Regions from separate parts of the Gracilibacillus caseinilyticus genome, predicted to be linked through region 1. Evidence: riboswitches for the same ligand, from Rfam matches in the RefSeq annotation. Region 1 holds a riboswitch; each other region holds the start of a gene.
The links. A riboswitch is a leader RNA that binds a small molecule or an ion and turns the genes downstream of it on or off. The one in region 1 is predicted to bind thiamine pyrophosphate.

Region 1 (5,824 bases):
CAGGCGGTGAACCGGATGTCGTTGGATTTGACGAAAACACAAAGGCATACCTATTTTTCGACTGTTCCGCTGAAAGTCCTAAAGGTCGCAGAAGTGTTTGCTATGATCGAGAAGCACTGGAGTCGAGGAAAAAACACAAACCTGAAAATACGGCTGTGGATATGGCCGCTGACATGGGCATTGAACTATTAACAGAGGAAGAATATCGAGAGTTGCAAAAACTAGGTGAATTCGATAAGAAAACATCCAGTTGGGTAAAAACACCTGAGAAAATTAGAAATCGCGGTGGGGCGATCTTTTGTGATCGTCGTTATGATACCGTATTCACTTATCATAATGGGGCAGACTCCTATTATGCTGCCAGAGGTTTTCGAGGCTCATGTAGAGTTTGAATATAAAGAGGGGGTTAGTGTAACATAATTCGCGAGTTTGTTACACTAACCACTTTATTAATTTTTACTAAATTACATATCATGCGACTTATTATGTTTTTGTCTAGAATGATTCTGGTTCTTTACTTTATGAGAGCCTGCCATCGGTTCTCCGTAAGGCTGAGTTGGACTTTTTGGTAAATCAGGTTGTTCAGACTGTTTTGGTCCTTTTCGATTTTTAGCCATTATAGTTATCCTCCTTCATCAGTTTAGTGATTTAGCATATTTAATAAAGGTTTCTTCATTTTCAATCAATCCGCATACACCACACTGTATTCTCTGGTTTGGCCCATTGTAGGCGATGTGAAAAATCTCGAGCGGTTCTTTTGCGTAATCATTTACTATTTCTCCGGTATCCATGTCTAATTTCACCGGCTTTGCCACTTGCTCAATCACATTAAAGCGAGACCGGTTCGTTTTACATTTTGGACATTTATAAGGCTGCGTCATCTATAATCCCTCCCAATATTTTCTCCATTAAGACTGCCTGCAATGTTAGCTTATTTTTTCTCATTAGTGACAAATTATACTGATCAATATTTTGAGAAAGATTGAAACGTCGTACGATTATTATTTCAATAAATATGGGTATGCTCTTGACAATCTGGAAAAATCTGATATGATAAAGTCGAAATTAATATACGAAACACATCCACTAGGGGTGTCTTAACAAGACTGAGATTAAAGTGATACTTTAAGACCCTTAGAACCTGATCTGGTTTATACCAGCGTAGGGAAGTGGCAACTATTCCTATACATATGATTTGAATAAGTATAAGTATAGCCACTTTCTTGCGTGCGAGAAGGTGGCTTTTTTGTGCTTTGGATAACAAATATGTAGAAGGAGTGGGAGTACATGAAGAAAAAGTTAACATTGGTGGACATTTTAATTACGATTGTCATTGCTTTTATTTTTAGTGTGATTTACCGAGTATGGGGACCAGTGTACAGCGTGATATCTGTGGTCGGCTTGCATGTCGATCAACTTGTATATGGTATGTGGTTTATGGCGGCTACGGTTGCTTTCCTCATTATTCGAAAGCCGGGTGTTGCCTTATTAGCAGAAGTGGCGGCAGCTCAGGGGGAATTTCTATTCGGGGGCTCCTGGGGGATTTCATTATTACTTTATGGCATTTTGCAAGGACTAGGCTGTGAACTTGTGTTTGCGATGGTTCGTTACAAAAGCTATCGATTGTTCGTCACCTGTCTGGCGGCTGTCGGCGCTACAATAGGTTCGTTAATACTGGATGTGTTTTATGGCTATATCGATACGTTAGCATGGTGGAATGTTACGTTGTTAATCGTCAATCGAACGATCGGTGCTATCGTGATTACTGGCGTTTTTGCTTATTATTTAGTTTTAGCATTGGATAAAACAGGAGTAACCAAGATGATCCGGCCATTATCAGAAAAAGATTATCACTTTTCCGATGAAGAAACGGGGTCTTAGTATGATCGAAATTAATCACTTAAAAGCAAAATATCCTGGCCAGTCAAGGACGATTATCAACGACTTTTCCTTATCCATCCAAGAGGAGGAAAAGGTCTTACTGATTGGTCCTTCGGGTTCCGGTAAATCAACTATCATGCAAATATTAGCCGGGTTAATTCCAGAGGTTATTGAAATTCCATTGAAATATCAATCTCGTACTTTACCTGATGCTTACGGTATTGTCTTTCAGGATCCGGATGCACAATTTTGTATGCCATATGTCGATGAGGAAATAGCGTTTGTTCTTGAAAATCGAGGTGTCGCTCGTGAAAAAATGCCAGATTTGATTACCAAGTATCTCGAGCAAGTCGGCTTATCATTTGCTGACAATCATATTCCGATTCAACATTTATCAGGTGGTATGAAGCAGCGACTTGCGATTGCCACCGTTCTGGCGTTGGAGCCGTCCGTAATCTTTTTGGATGAACCTACCGCAATGTTAGATGATCAAGGTACTGTAGATGTGTGGGATACGATAAAAAAAGTGGCAGCCAATAAAACCATTATCATTGTCGAACACAAAATTGAGCATATTTTATCCTTTGTGGATCGAGTCATCATGATAGATGAGTCAGGCAATATACTGGGAGATGACACACCAGAAGCCATTTTCACAAAATTTCGCGAGAAGCTTTATCGTTATGGTGTTTGGTATCCGAAAATTTGGCATGATTTTCTTGCGCAACGAGCCAATCCCAAACCTTCTACGCATATACTAGATCTGCCGGTAATTCGTCTCGACTCCTTAAAAGGTTACCATCTGAAAAAGTTAAAAATGGAAGTGGAAAAGGCAACCATTTATCAAGGGGACTGGCTGGCAGTTACTGGTGAGAATGGCTCTGGCAAAAGCACACTATTACTTGCCATCATGCAATTGATTCGTACAAAAGGGAATATCTATTATTATTTGTCAGAGAAATCAACGAATTGTAACTATCAGAAAATGGGCTATGTTTTTCAAAATCCGGAATTACAATTTATTGCAAATTCTGTGTATGAGGAGCTGGCTCAATCCTTAGTGAATAGTGAAGAGGAAGTGCTTCCTGAAACAATTGAACAGCACTTAAAAAGATATCACTTATTTCAAGTCAAAGATCAACATCCATACGAATTATCGGTCGGGCAGAAGAGAAGGTTAAGTGTTGCTACTGCTACGATCGCTAATGTTGATGTCTTACTCCTGGATGAGCCTACATTCGGACAGGATGCTAAAAACACTTTTGCCATGCTCGATATGTTAGACGCATGTCGCAAAAATGGGATAACGATTGTGATGGTTACCCATCAAAATGAAATTGTCAGGCATTTTGCGACAAGAGAATGGCGCGTGCAAGAGGGGCAAGTTCAGGAAATGACGGCATATCCATTGCCAATTCAACGTGAAGGGTGAGACAAATGATCGGAGAGATAACGTATCAGGCAACATGGCTGCATCGATTAAATCCTAGTATGAAATTAATCGCTTTTCTATCATTATTTATTGGCTTATTATTTATTCATAATCCCAATTTTCTTCTTTATTTTATAATCGGCGCCACCCTGATTTATTTATTTGCTACTGGGCATACGGGGAAAGTGATCGGATTGCTGGCGTTGCCATTAGTGATAATATTCGTGTCCTCAGCTACTGCCATGATCTTTTTTGGCGAAGGGGAGACGACATGGTATCAGTTTGGTCTGATTCATATTACAGAAGAAAGCTTCTATCGTGGACTCCACTTAGGATTAAGAAGTACGGTGTTTGGGATTTTAAGTCTGATTTTTGCTTTAACAACCAGACCGGTCTATCTGTTCTATTCTGTGATGCAGCAAATGAAAGTAAAGCCAGCATATGCATATAGTTTCATGGCCGGCATTCGTATGCTGCCGATTATGCTCGAAGAATTCCAAACATTACGACAAGCCATGAGAGTAAGAGGAGTCGTATTTCCACGAGGCGTTAAAGGCATGTATCAGAAAGTGAAACAATACAGTATTCCATTACTGGCACAAAGTATTCGAAGAGCACACCGAATCGCTGTCGCAATGGAAGCCAAACAATTTACCAAACAAACGGCTAGAACTTTTTATTACAAAATGTCGATTTCTCTGCACGATCTTCTATTTGTCTGTCTGCTAATCATGTGGATGCTTGCGACTTTGTATATCAGTATGGAATTTTCACTATTTCCAGTAGAAAATGTGCGGTGATCTGTTATACTAGTTGAAGATATCAAAACTAGTAGGAGTTTATCTTAATGGAGAGTTATGTAACATATGATGAAATTTTAACGAAATGTGCGGCGTTAAATGAAAAATATAGTATAGATGAAGAAACGTTTTACCAGGTAGTTGATCAATTGATAGATAGTGATTTGCCCACTAAGCAGAAAATAATCGAGGGATACCAGCAATTGATGAAAGCTGTATCGATGGAGATGGAACAGATGGAAGCAGCCGTTTCATTGCAACCGACTTGTCAAATGGGCTGTGCGTTCTGCTGCTATTTCCCGATTGTTATTAATAAAATGGAGGCGAAAATAATTCGGAATTCGTTTGATCAGTTGCCTGCATCCCGTAAAAACAAGATTAACGATCATATCAAACAATACTATGAGACTTATGGACAGAAGGTAGAGAAATTAGGCAAACTGGACGTAGTATCTGACGCTGATGCTAAATACAATTATAAAAAAAGCAGGGCTTCCTTGTGTAATGCTCGATACAGAATCCAATCAATGTCTTGCATACGAAATCAGGCCATTGCCATGCAGAACCTATGTGAATTATACGGATCCTGCTGTATGTAAGAACAATGAAATGCCGAAAGAAACGATCAGCTATGAATTTCTATACCAGGAGTACATGGGTGCATTTAATGAATTATTACAGTATTTATATGCTGAGGAAGACACTGCGATGGTACAGTATCCTGATGATTTGTATCAGGAAGATTTATTAATTAATTGGATGACAACCGTCTAGTTTTTCCACTCCTTTTTTTCGTATAAATGATGGGCTTTACGTCACACTAAGAGTAAAAGGAGTGATTGCATGATTAGATTATGGAAGAAATGGCTAATCGCTGGGTTTATGATGTCGCTGCTGGCAGGTATCACAATTTCACCTGTACAAGCAGAAACGAACGATGTAACGTTAACAGATAAACAAATCGCTGAAATGAAGACCTTACAGCAGGAATTGGTAGAAAAAGAAAAAACAATTATTAATAAGTATGTGGAATATGGCGTGCTGACGGAGGAAAAAGGGAAGAATATTCTCGAGCATCTTGATAGGAAATACAAAATGCTCGAAGAGAATCAATTTGTTCCGAAGTGGGATCACAAACATCATCACAAAAAAGATAAAGAGTAAAAAATAAAGCTTACCCGCGGGTAAGCTTTATTTCGTGATAAAACTCTCTGTATAGAAAGGCTGACCATCCTCTTTCATGGCAACACCTACCGACATAAGACGAAAATCAGCATGTAATATATTCTTTCGATGACCTTCCGAATTCATTAAACCTTGATGTGCAAAGATACTGCTCGCTTGACCAGCTGCCAGATTTTCACCAGCTAATTGGAAGGAAATACCGTCCTCTTTTAAGCGATCAAATGGAGATTGACCGTCGAGATTGTTATGACCAAAGTAATTATTTTCGGCCATATCGGTACTGTGGTTTTGAGCGGTTGTTCGTGCTTCTTCATACCACTGCAGAACAGGTAGACCGAACTTGACTCTGGATGCATTTGTCAGATCAAATAATTGGTATTCGAATCCTTCTTTTAAGGAGTCACCCGTTCCACCGAAGAAATCCTGCTTTTGATTCTCTAATGACTTCGCAACAATCTGAATCGCTGCTAATTGGTTACCCTGGTGGACATCATAGAAGAAAGTAACATAACTTTCATCAATAAGG
Region 2 (5,824 bases), 1.7 Mb from region 1:
TATGATAGGTCCAACTGAGGTTATTGCAGGACGTAAGTTAAAGGCTAGAAGAATAATACCGGCAATAAAGAGAAGTGTATAATGTTTTTTGTTAAAAGTTTGCACTTTCTCACCTTGTTTCTATGCTATAATATACAAAACATGCTAAAATGATATCGTTAGCGTTTACGATAGTTTGCATTTAAACAGAATATCATACAATCACCCACAGGAAAAGAGTTAACAAATGAAAGAAGGTTTCTCCATGGAAAACAAAATTGTAAAAGAAGTGCTTTCCTGGCTGAAGGCATTATTAGTCGCTCTAGTAATCGTGCTTGTATGTCGGCATTTCCTTATTACACCATCTGTTGTAAAAGGTGAGTCAATGATGCCGAATTTACATGATGGAGACAGAATTATTCTGAGTAAAGTGAGCGATATTGAGCGTTTCGATGAAATTGCTTTTAAAGCTCCTGACTCTGAAGATAATTATGTCAAACGAGTGATTGGTTTTGCAGGTGACCAGATTGAAATGAAAGATGACAAGCTTTACATTAATGGAGAGTTTTATGAGGAAACATATCTGGATGAGTATAAATCCGTTCTCTCGGAAGGTGGTCAGCTGACATATGATTTCACCCTTAAAGAGCTAACAGGTAGTGAGACAGTACCTGAAGGGAAATTATTTGTTTTGGGTGATAATCGCAGAGTAAGTAAAGACAGTCGTCAATTCGGCTTTATTGATGAAGATGCCGTAATTGGTGATGTGAAAATGCGAATCTGGCCAATCGATTCATTTGGGATTATAAACTAGTATAACAGGTTCCGGTCATCGAAGAATGACCGGAACTTTTTTCATGAGAAAAAAGCATATAAGTACATTCATAAAGGTGAATTCCAATAGTAGTCATGCTCAAGTATGGGTTCTTATAATACGGATTATGTTAACTAGGAGCTTACTAGCTTAGTGATAATTTTGAAAGGTTTTATATGCTGAAATGTCGCTCCAGCCAACCACTTCGCGTCCTGCGGGGCATATTTCCGAAGCTTTGCTAAGCAGATGAAAGCTATCAAAATTACCACAATGTCAAACAGTCTCACTTTACATAATCCATATTAAAGGAAGTTGTATATGCATGTGGAATGAAGCCAAATTTCAATTTCCTCAATAAACAAACTAAATCATCTTCTCTAAAACCAGGCACAAGCAATTTTTTCTCATCAAGTTTACGTAGAGCATTACCACATGTTGCTTGACAAAGATAGTTTTCCATGTTTTAGTGGAATTAACTTCATAATGAAATTCCGCTAGGGGTGCTGCAGGTAGCAGCTGAGATAAGAATGATGTTCTTGATCCCTTTGAACCTGAACTGGTTAGTACCAGCGTAGGAAAGTGGAGTCGGAAGGTGTACGTCCATACGCCTGACTTTTTGATATTTATTTATTCAAAAATGAGCCGCTCCGCTTAGCTGAGCGGCTTTTTGTTATGAAAATAAATATGATGGAGGAATAGAAAATGACATTTAGTGAAGAATTACGTGTGGCCGCCGACGATGTGTTTGAAGGAATTTTTCAACACCCATTTGTGACAGGGTTAGGGAAAGGAAATTTAAAGAAAGAAGCGATAATTCATTATGTGAAAGCAGATTTTGAATATTTGAATGCGTTTATCAATATTTATGGTTTAGCTATATCAAAAAGTGATGTACGGGACGAGATGAACTACTTTTATGAGCAAATCGGTTTTGTCCTTCACAGTGAGATTCATCCTCATAACAATTTGTGCGAAGTAGCAGGTGTTTCGTATGATGAATTACAAGGCTATCCATTACCACCAACAGCAGATCACTATGTGACACACATGAAAACAGTTGCGCTTCAAGGGAGCATTGGAGAACTAATAGCGGCATTATTGCCATGCCCTTGGACTTATTTAGAGATTGGTCACTATTTAATGAAGAAATACAAACCACAAGAAAATCATCCGTTTTATGATTGGATTTCGTTCTATGCCCAAGATGAAACGGCATCTGTTACAACAGAACTGCGCAAACGATTAGATAAGTGGGCAGAAGAAGCTGGCGAGACAGAGAAACAAAAAGCAAAACTTGCCTTTATGAAAAGCTGTCAGCTCGAATATTTATTCTGGGAAATGGCCTATCAGGTGGAAGAATGGCCTTTCTCTTTGAAAGGAACGGAATCTTCTTATGCATAAAATAGCTTCAGCACTTACGATTGCAGGTACAGATCCTACAGGTGGAGCTGGCATTCAGGCAGATTTAAAAGTATTTCAGGAAAGAGAAGTATATGGCATGAGTGTCATCACTTCCGTTGTGGCACAAAATACTGAAGGCGTTCAGGATGTTCAGCATTTAACTGTTGATTTTATTGAAAAACAACTCGACGCTGTTCTTACCGATATTCCGCCGCAAGCAATAAAAACAGGTATGATTGCGACAGTGGAAATGATGGAATTAATCGCAAAAAAATTAAAGAATTCCACAATTCCATACGTGATTGATCCGGTGATGGTAGCAAAAAGTGGCCATTCGTTGATGGATGAAACATCAAGAGAAGTAATTCGTGAAACATTAATTCCGCTTGCAACAGTCGTTACACCAAATGTGCCGGAAGCGGAGATACTAGTCGGGTTTGCTATCCAAACAAACGAAGAAGCAGAAAAAGCAGCAAAAGTAATTGTCAATAAATTAGGTGCACAAGCGGCCATTGTCAAAGGTGGACACCTTTCTGGAGAAGCGATTGATGTGTTATATGATGGAGAGGAACTCTATCACTTCCAGTCTGATCGGTTTGACACGAAGCATACGCATGGAACTGGCTGTACATTTTCTGCGGCTATTACAGCAGAATTAGCCAAAGGGAAGTCAGTGAGAGACGCAGTAGAGATCGGAAAAGACTTTACTACGAAAGCGATCCAGTACCCATTAGAACTGGGGAAAGGGAACGGTCCAACCAACCATTGGGGATATCGTTTAGAAGGGCTGCCTGCTCAGAAGGAGATTATCGATAAATGAGTCATTTAATTGAAGAAGTAAGAAAACACCAGCCCTTGATTCACAATATTACGAATCAGGTAGTTATGAATTTTACAGCAAATGGTCTATATGCGATTGGTGCGTCACCAGTCATGGCAAATGCTAAAGAAGAAGTAGAAGAAATGGCTACACTAGCCAATGCGCTCGTATTGAATATCGGAACCTTAACAGATGTGCAGGTTGAAGCGATGATATTGGCAGGTAAAGCAGCCAACAAAACAGGAACTCCTGTCGTTTTTGACCCTGTTGGGGCAGGAGCGACGATGTTCCGCACGCAATCCGCTCAGCGAATTCTGGAACAGGTAGAGGTAACCTGTATTCGTGGTAATGCTGGAGAAATAGCGAGTCTGGCTGGTCTCTCTGCAACTGTTCGGGGTGTAGATGGTGCAGGTGATGTAGATATGGAGATTTTGGCAGAACAAGCCTATCAGAAATTGGGAGTCTCTCTTGCGATTACAGGAGCACAAGATATTCTCATTCATCAACGAGAAAAAGTCATTCTCTCGAACGGCCATCCACTTTTAACGAAAGTAACAGGAACTGGATGTTTATTATCCTCCGTATTGGCAGCGTTTCTGGCAGTAACTGATGATGTATTACAAGCAATGACAGATGCGATCAGTTATTATGGTGTAGCAGCGGAAAATGCAGCTAGTGAACAACAATTGCCGGGCAGTTTTCAAGTAAGCTTTATTGATCAATTGTTCCATCTAAAAAGTGAAGAGATAAATAGAAAAATTCGGATAATCAGAGGTGCCTAAAGAGATGCAACATGAATGGTTACAAGTGTATTTCATTATGGGAAGCAACAATACAGTTCAAGATCCTTTAGAAGTATTAGAAGAGGCGTTGAAGGGCGGTATTACATGCTTCCAATTCCGTGAAAAAGGAAAAAATGCGTTACAAGGGACAGCAAAAAAGCAATTGGCAGAGCAGATGAAGCAGTTATGTCAGCAATATCGAGTTCCTTTCTTCATTAATGATGATGTCGACTTAGCGATTGAAATTGGCGCAGATGGGGTTCATGTCGGTCAAGATGATATGTCGATTGCAAAAGTGAGAGAAATAGTCCCGGCGGATTGCGTGATTGGAGTATCTGCCAGTAATATTGAAGAAGCAGTACAGGCCCACAAAGAGGGTGCCGACTATATTGGGGTTGGTCCAATCTTTGGCACAAATACGAAAGAAGATGCGAAGCAACCGATTGGAATCGAAGGGCTTAGTCATATTCGAGAAAAAGTAGGAACGTTACCAATCGTAGCAATTGGGGGTATCAAGCTCCGTCATGTAATTCCGCTCAGAAAGGCGGGAGGTGATGGCGTATCAATTATTACCGCTATTAGTCAGGCTGAAAGTCCTCAACTGATGGCCAAAACTTTCTGGCAGTATAACAGGTATTTCTCATAAATGAATTATTCGTATTTAAGATGGGATATCTGATACACTGGAGGTATCAATGTTGAGGAGGGAAATGGCATGCGTCTTGAAAATAAAAAAGTACTAGCTTTAGTAGAAGATGAATTTGAAGATCTCGAACTATGGTATCCTGTTCTCCGTTTGCGTGAAGAAGGTGCCACAGTTGATTTAGTAGGAAAAGAAGCAAAGAAAAAATATATTGGAAAATACGGTGTTCCTGCTGAGTCAGAGTATGCTTTTGATGAAGTGAATGCAGAAAACTATGATGGTATACTAGTACCAGGTGGATGGGCACCGGATAAGTTAAGAAGATATCCAGAAGTGATCAAGATGGTAACGCATATGAATGAAGCGAAAAAGCCAATCGGCCAAATTTGTCATGCTGGTTGGGTATTGATCTCTGCAGGTATCTTACGCGGCAAAAAAGTAACCAGTACACCAGGTATTAAAGATGATATGACGAATGCGGGCAGTTTATGGTTTGATGAGCCGGTGGTAACAGATGGTCATATTATCTCCAGCCGCCGACCACCAGACTTACCTCCTTATGTGAAAGAATATGCCGATGTGTTAGCTGACTGATAACGATCATAATCCCCGTTTCATTTGTCGGAAACGGGGATTAATTTTTGTCTGTCCACTGATCTTAAATTGTTCGGGACTGTCAAATCATTGATGTTTTCTTAAAGGTATAAAAGTATACATTTATGTTTGCTTATAGTATAAAGGAGACATAAATGTTTAGGAATGGAGCTATGTGAAATGGATATAGTATGGTGGATATTAATAGTTGTTTGCTTTGTATTAGCGTTTGTAGGTATTATTTTTCCAATTATACCTTCTGTATTAGTAATTTGGATTGGTTTTTTGATTTATCAGTTTGCCTTGGCAGCAAGTAACATCGGTTGGATCTTTTGGATTGCTATGGTTATTTGGACGCTCTTGCTTATTTTTGCTGATATCATAGCTAACAGTTACTTTGTTAAAAAATTTGGCGGCAGTAAAACAGGAGAACGATTGGCAGCAGTTGGTGTCATCGTTGGTTCGTTCATCATCCCGCCATTTGGCATTATCATTGTACCTTTCGTTTTCGTCTGTGTAACAGAGTTAATACTAAAGAAAACCGTACAGGATGCATTTAAAGCTGCTTTAGGATCACTAATTGGTTTTTTAAGTGGCACGTTTGCTAAAATTATTATTCAACTGATTATGATTATTTGGTTTTTTATTGCAATTTAATGTAAGAACATCGAGGTGTAAAGCATGAAACGAGTAGTTGCAATTGCTGGTGCTGCGGCACAGGGAAGTGCGGGTATACAGGCAGATTTAAAGACATTTCAGGAACGTGATGTCTACGGTATGTCAGTGATAAC
Region 3 (5,824 bases), 1.7 Mb from region 1:
AATAGCGGATCGATTAGAGAAAGTAGCGAACTGGATACTTTTTCAATTGAAACGTCTGGAGAAAGTGGAGCGAGAAAAGGATTGGGTATTGGAAGAGAGTGAATTGTTAGATAAAGCAGATTATGTCGACGTTCATCATACGTTGCAGGAAGAAAATCGATTTTCAGAGGATACCTTTGACGATTATGATCGTGAGGAAGAATTATTGCGGAAAAAAGTAGTCGCATGGCGTTTACGACCGCTAAGGAAAAAAGTAATGCAGTTAGCGTTTGTGGATCCACTGCGAACCTTCCGTCAACTGTTTTCATCAGTTCAGTGGATTACTGATGAAAGCTTGATATTACCGGAGCAATGGAAAGAGATTTGCTATGTGACAGAAGAACATTTAAAACAGAAATATCTGACATGGGAAGATGCACCTGCCTTTATTTATTTTGAGAAAAATTTATTAGGCTTTGACGCACAGCGCACCATTCAGCATTTGTTTATCGACGAAGCGCAAGACTATACACCTTTCCAATTCGTGCTAATGAAGCAAATGTTTCCTGTCAGCAGCATGACACTGCTTGGTGATATTAATCAAGCGATCTATGCGCATGCGCTGAGAGATGAAACATTACTATCAGAAAAATGGCAGGAACGACACGAACGAATTGTTTTAATGAGAAGCTATCGATCGACGGCTCCTATTGTTGAATTCACGAAATCGTTCATGCCGAATGGTGATTTGATCGAACCGTTCGAACGTGAAGGGGATACGCCGATAGTGATGGAAGTTGAACAGCAGGAAATGCTCGATCAAAAAATGTTGGAACAAATTGATCTGTATGAACAAAACGGGCATGAAACGATCGCGCTCATCGGTAAAACTTTAGAAGAATGCCAGACAATATATAATCGGTTAAAACACCGGGTAACCATGGAGTTAATGACACAGGAAGCCCATATTTTTAATAAGGGGATTGTTGTAATTCCAGCATATCTTGCCAAAGGTATTGAATTCGATGCAGTTATTATCATGGATGCTTCCGATCAAAATTTCCAGGATGAGTTAGAGCGCAACTTATTCTACACAGCATGTACAAGAGCGATGCATGATCTTGCATTGTTTTCAATTGGAAAACCAACGCATTTTCTGCAGGACATACCGAAGCAGCAATACCGACATTACAAAGTTCACCAGATCGCACAAAAATAAGGCAAGGAGCTACCTTGTCTTATTTTTTTGTTGGAAAAGAAAATTGGTTCTTATAATATGGATTATGTTAACTAGCCATTGCTAGCCGAGCATCCATATTGAGATATTTAATGTGCTAGCATAATGAGTTTCCAATTGCCACTTGGTAAAAAAATTGCCATCACAGGACCAAATGGCAGTGGGAAAAGTACATTACTGTACCATTTTGCCAATAATAAATCCAGATTAACCATTTCTCCTAAAGCGGAAATCGGGTTCTTTCGCCAAATGAGTTATCAATTTACGTGTGATGAAACGGTATGGCAATTCGTGAAAAATCGGTCAGACTATGAAGATGGAATGTTGCGCAGTGTATTACATGCGATGCAGTTTATTGGTACAGATTTACGAAAAAAAGTGAAGGCTTTAAGCGGTGGAGAAGCAATTCGGCTCCAGTTAAGTCAGCTTTTCTTGGGAGAAAATAATATTTTACTATTAGATGAACCGACCAATTTTTTAGATATCCATGCTGTCGAAGCTCTAGAACGATTTATAAAGGCATATCAAGGGACGATCATTTTTGTCACTCATGATCAAGCGTTTATTAAAAATGTTGCAGATATACAGTTTGAAATCAAAGAGAAAGATATAGAACAAATATGACGGAGAAGCCACTAAGAATTTCTTGGTGGCTTGTTCTGCCAAGTTTATGAGCACAATATTTTTAAAATAGTATTAGACTATGGCAATATAGGGTAAATGAGATAAAAAGGAGGAATTGAAAATGGTAAACAGTTTACAAGCTACTACGACCTTACATAATGGTGTGAAAATGCCATGGTTTGGACTTGGTGTATTCTTAGTAGAAGAAGGGGAAGAAGTCTATCAATCTGTTAAATGGGCACTGGAACATGGATATAAAAGCATTGATACAGCAGCTATTTATGGGAATGAAGAAGGTGTAGGGAAAGCAATCAAGGATTCTGGTATTCCTCGAGAAGAGTTATTTATTACATCAAAACTTTGGAATGGTGACCAAGGTTATGACGAGACATTACAAGCATTTGAAACGACATTAAATAAATTAGGATTAGAGTATCTCGATCTTTATCTAATCCACTGGCCAGTACCTGAGCAAAATAAATACAAAGAGACTTGGAAAGCAATGGAGAAACTTTACAACGACGGAAAAATCCGTGCAATCGGTGTAAGTAATTTCAAAGAGCATCACTTGGATGACCTGATAAAGGATGCAGCGATCACACCAATGGTGAATCAGGTAGAGTATCACCCACACTTGCAGCAACGCAGTTTACATGATTATTGTAAAAAACACAATATCCAATTAGAAGCATGGTCTCCACTTAAACAAGGTAAAGTCCTGGATGATCTGACTTTAACGGATATTGCAAAACGCCATGGCAAGTCAACGGCACAAGTAATTCTGCGTTGGGACTTACAGCAAGGTGTTGTGACGATTCCGAAATCCGTCAAACAACATCGTATCCAGGATAATGCGGATGTGTTTGATTTTGAACTAACAGATGCAGAGATGAAGCTGATCCATGATATGAATAAAGACGAGCGTGTTGGACCAGATCCTGATACATTTAGTAAACGATAAAAATATATGATATAAAAACGCCCAGAGTTCAAAAAACTCTGAGCGTTTCTTTTTATCAGTCAAGAAAGTATATAAGTGCAGCCACAGCAGTAATCATATTGAACATGAAGTTGAGTTCCTATAATATGGATTATGTCAACCAGCCTAGAAGTCATTTTGACATATTTTTAGTGGTATGATACCGCTCCGGCCAACCACTACTTGCCCCCATAAGTTAGTTATGCTCGGTTTTACTTATTTATTTTGTTTCTCCGTAAGTGAAAATTATAAGGATCAAAGTACTCACTATCTGTTTGATGCGCTTTGTTGCATAAGTGGAGCGTTTTTTATCCTTGATAAAATGAATAGTCCAATAATAGCTCCGGTTACACTGCTGACAAGAAATCCTGGCAAAAATGCGAACGCACCAACAGATGACCCCATCAACACTTTTGCATATGGCACAGAAAGCAGAGAGCCAAGGATACCAGTTCCGATCATTTCACCAATACCAGCGAGTGTACGTTTATTCGTCCATCGATACAAATAACCTGCAAGTAAAGCCCCGACCATACCACCCGGAAAAGCGAGCAATGTACCTAACCCTAATAAATTTCGTAGTAAGCCAATCATGAAGGCAATGATAACTGCTGGAACGGGGCCTAACGTTACCGCTGCCATCACGTTCACAGCATGCTGGACAGGGTATGCTTTGGCAATACCTGTCGGAAACCAAAGAAACTGGGAACCAAGTGTCCCGATGGCAATAAAAACAGCCATTGTGGTTAATAATAATGTACGATTCATATTTTCCCTCCTTTTGTTATCATAAGGGATCTCAGCTGAAGGAAAATAAAAAGCCAGATTCTAATAAAGAAACTGGTTATACCGTATCAAGAATAGAGCTACTTCCCTACGCTGGTACCAACCAGATCAGGTTCTTAGAGTTAAAAAGCTTATGCGCGCTTTTCTCTCAACCTATGCTCATAGGCACCCCTAGTAGTGATCATACTTATGTAATTAACAAAATTTTATCAAATAATAGAAAAAAGTCAATTCAAGCAACTATCTTGAATTCAAGATAAATTTTGTGTATACTATATGTAAAGAAATGGAGGAATGCATCATGCAATTAAAAGGAATTCATCATGTTTCCGCGATCACTGCCAATGCGCAGGATAACTTCGATTTCTACACAAATATTTTAGGAATGCGACTTGTCAAAAAAACAGTCAATCAGGATGATCCGAGTATGTACCATTTGTTTTATGCAGATGAAAAGGGAAGTCCAGGCACTGATTTAACTTTCTTTGAAATAAATAATGCAGGGCATACGTATACAGGTAACAATAGTATCTCCACCACATCATTACGTGTGGGAAGTGATCAAGCGTTAGCCTATTGGCAGGATCGCTTTGATCAGTATGATATCGTTCATGATGGGATCAGTGAACAGTTTGGTCGCCAAGTGTTACCTTTTCAAGATCATGAAGGGCAACGGTTGATATTGGTATCCGACGAAACGAATACAGGAGTTGCTGCAGGTGTCCCGTGGAACGGAAATGGAGTGGAAGAGGAAAACGCTGTGATTGGATTAGGACCAGTTCACTTCACTATTCCAGAATTGGCACCGACGAAAAGCATTCTGACGGATGTATTGGGATTCCGGCATGAAGGTAATTATTCACTTTTGAATGGCCGTGAAATCGACGTTTTTTCCACAGGAGAAGGCGGAACGGGAGCCGAAGTCCATGTCGAAGTGCGACCAGAATTACAAAAAGAACGGCCAGGGCGAGGCAGTGTACATCACGTTGCTTTTCGTGTTGAAGATGTCGAGGAACTAGAAGCATGGCGAGATGTGATTCGTCAACAAAGATTACCAAACTCAGGAATTGTTGATCGTTACTATTTTCAATCGTTATATTTCCGTGAATCAAATGGAATCTTAATTGAATTGGCAACAGATGGACCGGGATTCGCAACCGATGAGAATATGGAGGCTTTAGGAGAAGCGTTGGCTTTGCCACCTTTTTTAGCCGATAAACGTGAAGAAATCGAAGCGAATTTAACGCCATTAGAAACAAAGCATAAATAAAACATTACCACACGCGTAAAACGATAATGCGTGTGGTTTTTTTAATTTTATGGACCAAAATTAGATGGAAAGCGAAAAAACTGTCCAAGAGCATACTCTATGATCATCACCCAACATTCACAGATTATTTTTTTGCTAACATCATATGTTATACTATTTTCGTCGTTATACGAAAGGGGACAATCACATGAAAGAGATAAAAGCTGTCTGTCTGGATATGGATGGAACGATTCTGAACAATCATAATCAATTGGTACAAAATACGAGGAACGTGATCGAGCAAATTCGTCAGCTTGGAGTTAAAGTATTTATTGTCACGGGTCGCTCTTATAAAGAAGTACTCGACATTACGGAAGGTAACGTTGAGCTTGATGGTATTGTCACTGCGAATGGTATGATTACGTATTTGGATGAGAAGATATTACGTCAGCATCAATTATCGCCAGAGGTTGTCGATCGCGTCATTCAGTTGGCGAGAGAGCATCATATTTTCTATGAAGTACATCCTGTTAATGGGAATCGCACGACGCTTAAAGGTGATCAGCACTACATGGAGCAAATGATTAAACAGAATAAGCCCGATGAAGTTGGTCTCCATGAATGGCTGGAAAGGGAAGAGGCGATAGCTCAAGCAATTGAATGGGTGGACGAGCTACCAGATGTTCCATACGCGAAGATGTACTGTTTTGCTGATCGACATCAGCACATGCAACAATGGATTTCCGAATTAGAACAGCTTAAGCAGGAGGTTGCTTTTTCCACTTCTTCCTCATCCCCACATAATGTGGAGGTGATGGTGGCCAATGTCCATAAAGCAACGGGTATCTCCGCTTTGTTAGAACACTATGGCCTTGATGCTGAGACGGTATTAGCGATCGGGGACAGTAACAACGACATCGCGATGATGGAGATTGTCGGTTATCCAGTTGCAATGAAGAATGCGACCGAT

Region 2: another riboswitch for thiamine pyrophosphate. It lies ahead of tenA (thiaminase II); the one in region 1 lies ahead of MUN88_RS16630 (ECF transporter S component).
Region 3: another riboswitch for thiamine pyrophosphate. It lies ahead of thiW (energy coupling factor transporter S component ThiW); the one in region 1 lies ahead of MUN88_RS16630 (ECF transporter S component).

What each region holds. Positions count from the first base shown of each region.
Region 1 covers NZ_CP095072.1:3,475,342-3,481,165, reverse strand. The annotation lists gene MUN88_RS16645 (DUF4256 domain-containing protein) at 1-392, shown strand, start outside; gene MUN88_RS16640 (small acid-soluble spore protein P) at 465-617, opposite strand; gene MUN88_RS16635 (DNA alkylation repair protein) at 636-881, opposite strand; TPP riboswitch at 1,079-1,185, shown strand; gene MUN88_RS16630 (ECF transporter S component) at 1,288-1,881, shown strand; gene MUN88_RS16625 (ABC transporter ATP-binding protein) at 1,883-3,313, shown strand; gene MUN88_RS16620 (energy-coupling factor transporter transmembrane component T family protein) at 3,319-4,113, shown strand; gene MUN88_RS16615 (hypothetical protein) at 4,161-4,712, shown strand; gene MUN88_RS16610 (YkgJ family cysteine cluster protein) at 4,618-4,887, shown strand; gene MUN88_RS16605 (YckD family protein) at 4,957-5,277, shown strand; gene MUN88_RS16600 (CAP domain-containing protein) at 5,305-5,824, opposite strand, start outside.
Region 2 covers NZ_CP095072.1:701,985-707,808, reverse strand. The annotation lists gene MUN88_RS03405 (CynX/NimT family MFS transporter) at 1-105, opposite strand, end outside; gene lepB (signal peptidase I) at 245-793, shown strand; TPP riboswitch at 1,280-1,388, shown strand; gene tenA (thiaminase II) at 1,496-2,194, shown strand; gene thiD (bifunctional hydroxymethylpyrimidine kinase/phosphomethylpyrimidine kinase) at 2,187-3,014, shown strand; gene thiM (hydroxyethylthiazole kinase) at 3,011-3,796, shown strand; gene thiE (thiamine phosphate synthase) at 3,801-4,442, shown strand; gene MUN88_RS03375 (type 1 glutamine amidotransferase domain-containing protein) at 4,512-5,033, shown strand; gene MUN88_RS03370 (DUF456 domain-containing protein) at 5,214-5,690, shown strand; gene thiD (bifunctional hydroxymethylpyrimidine kinase/phosphomethylpyrimidine kinase) at 5,715-5,824, shown strand, end outside.
Region 3 covers NZ_CP095072.1:1,746,537-1,752,360, forward strand. The annotation lists gene helD (RNA polymerase recycling motor HelD) at 1-1,198, shown strand, start outside; gene MUN88_RS08405 (ATP-binding cassette domain-containing protein) at 1,322-1,840, shown strand; gene MUN88_RS08410 (aldo/keto reductase) at 1,962-2,801, shown strand; gene thiW (energy coupling factor transporter S component ThiW) at 3,087-3,587, opposite strand; TPP riboswitch at 3,674-3,788, opposite strand; gene MUN88_RS08420 (ring-cleaving dioxygenase) at 3,907-4,875, shown strand; gene MUN88_RS08425 (HAD family hydrolase) at 5,063-5,824, shown strand, end outside.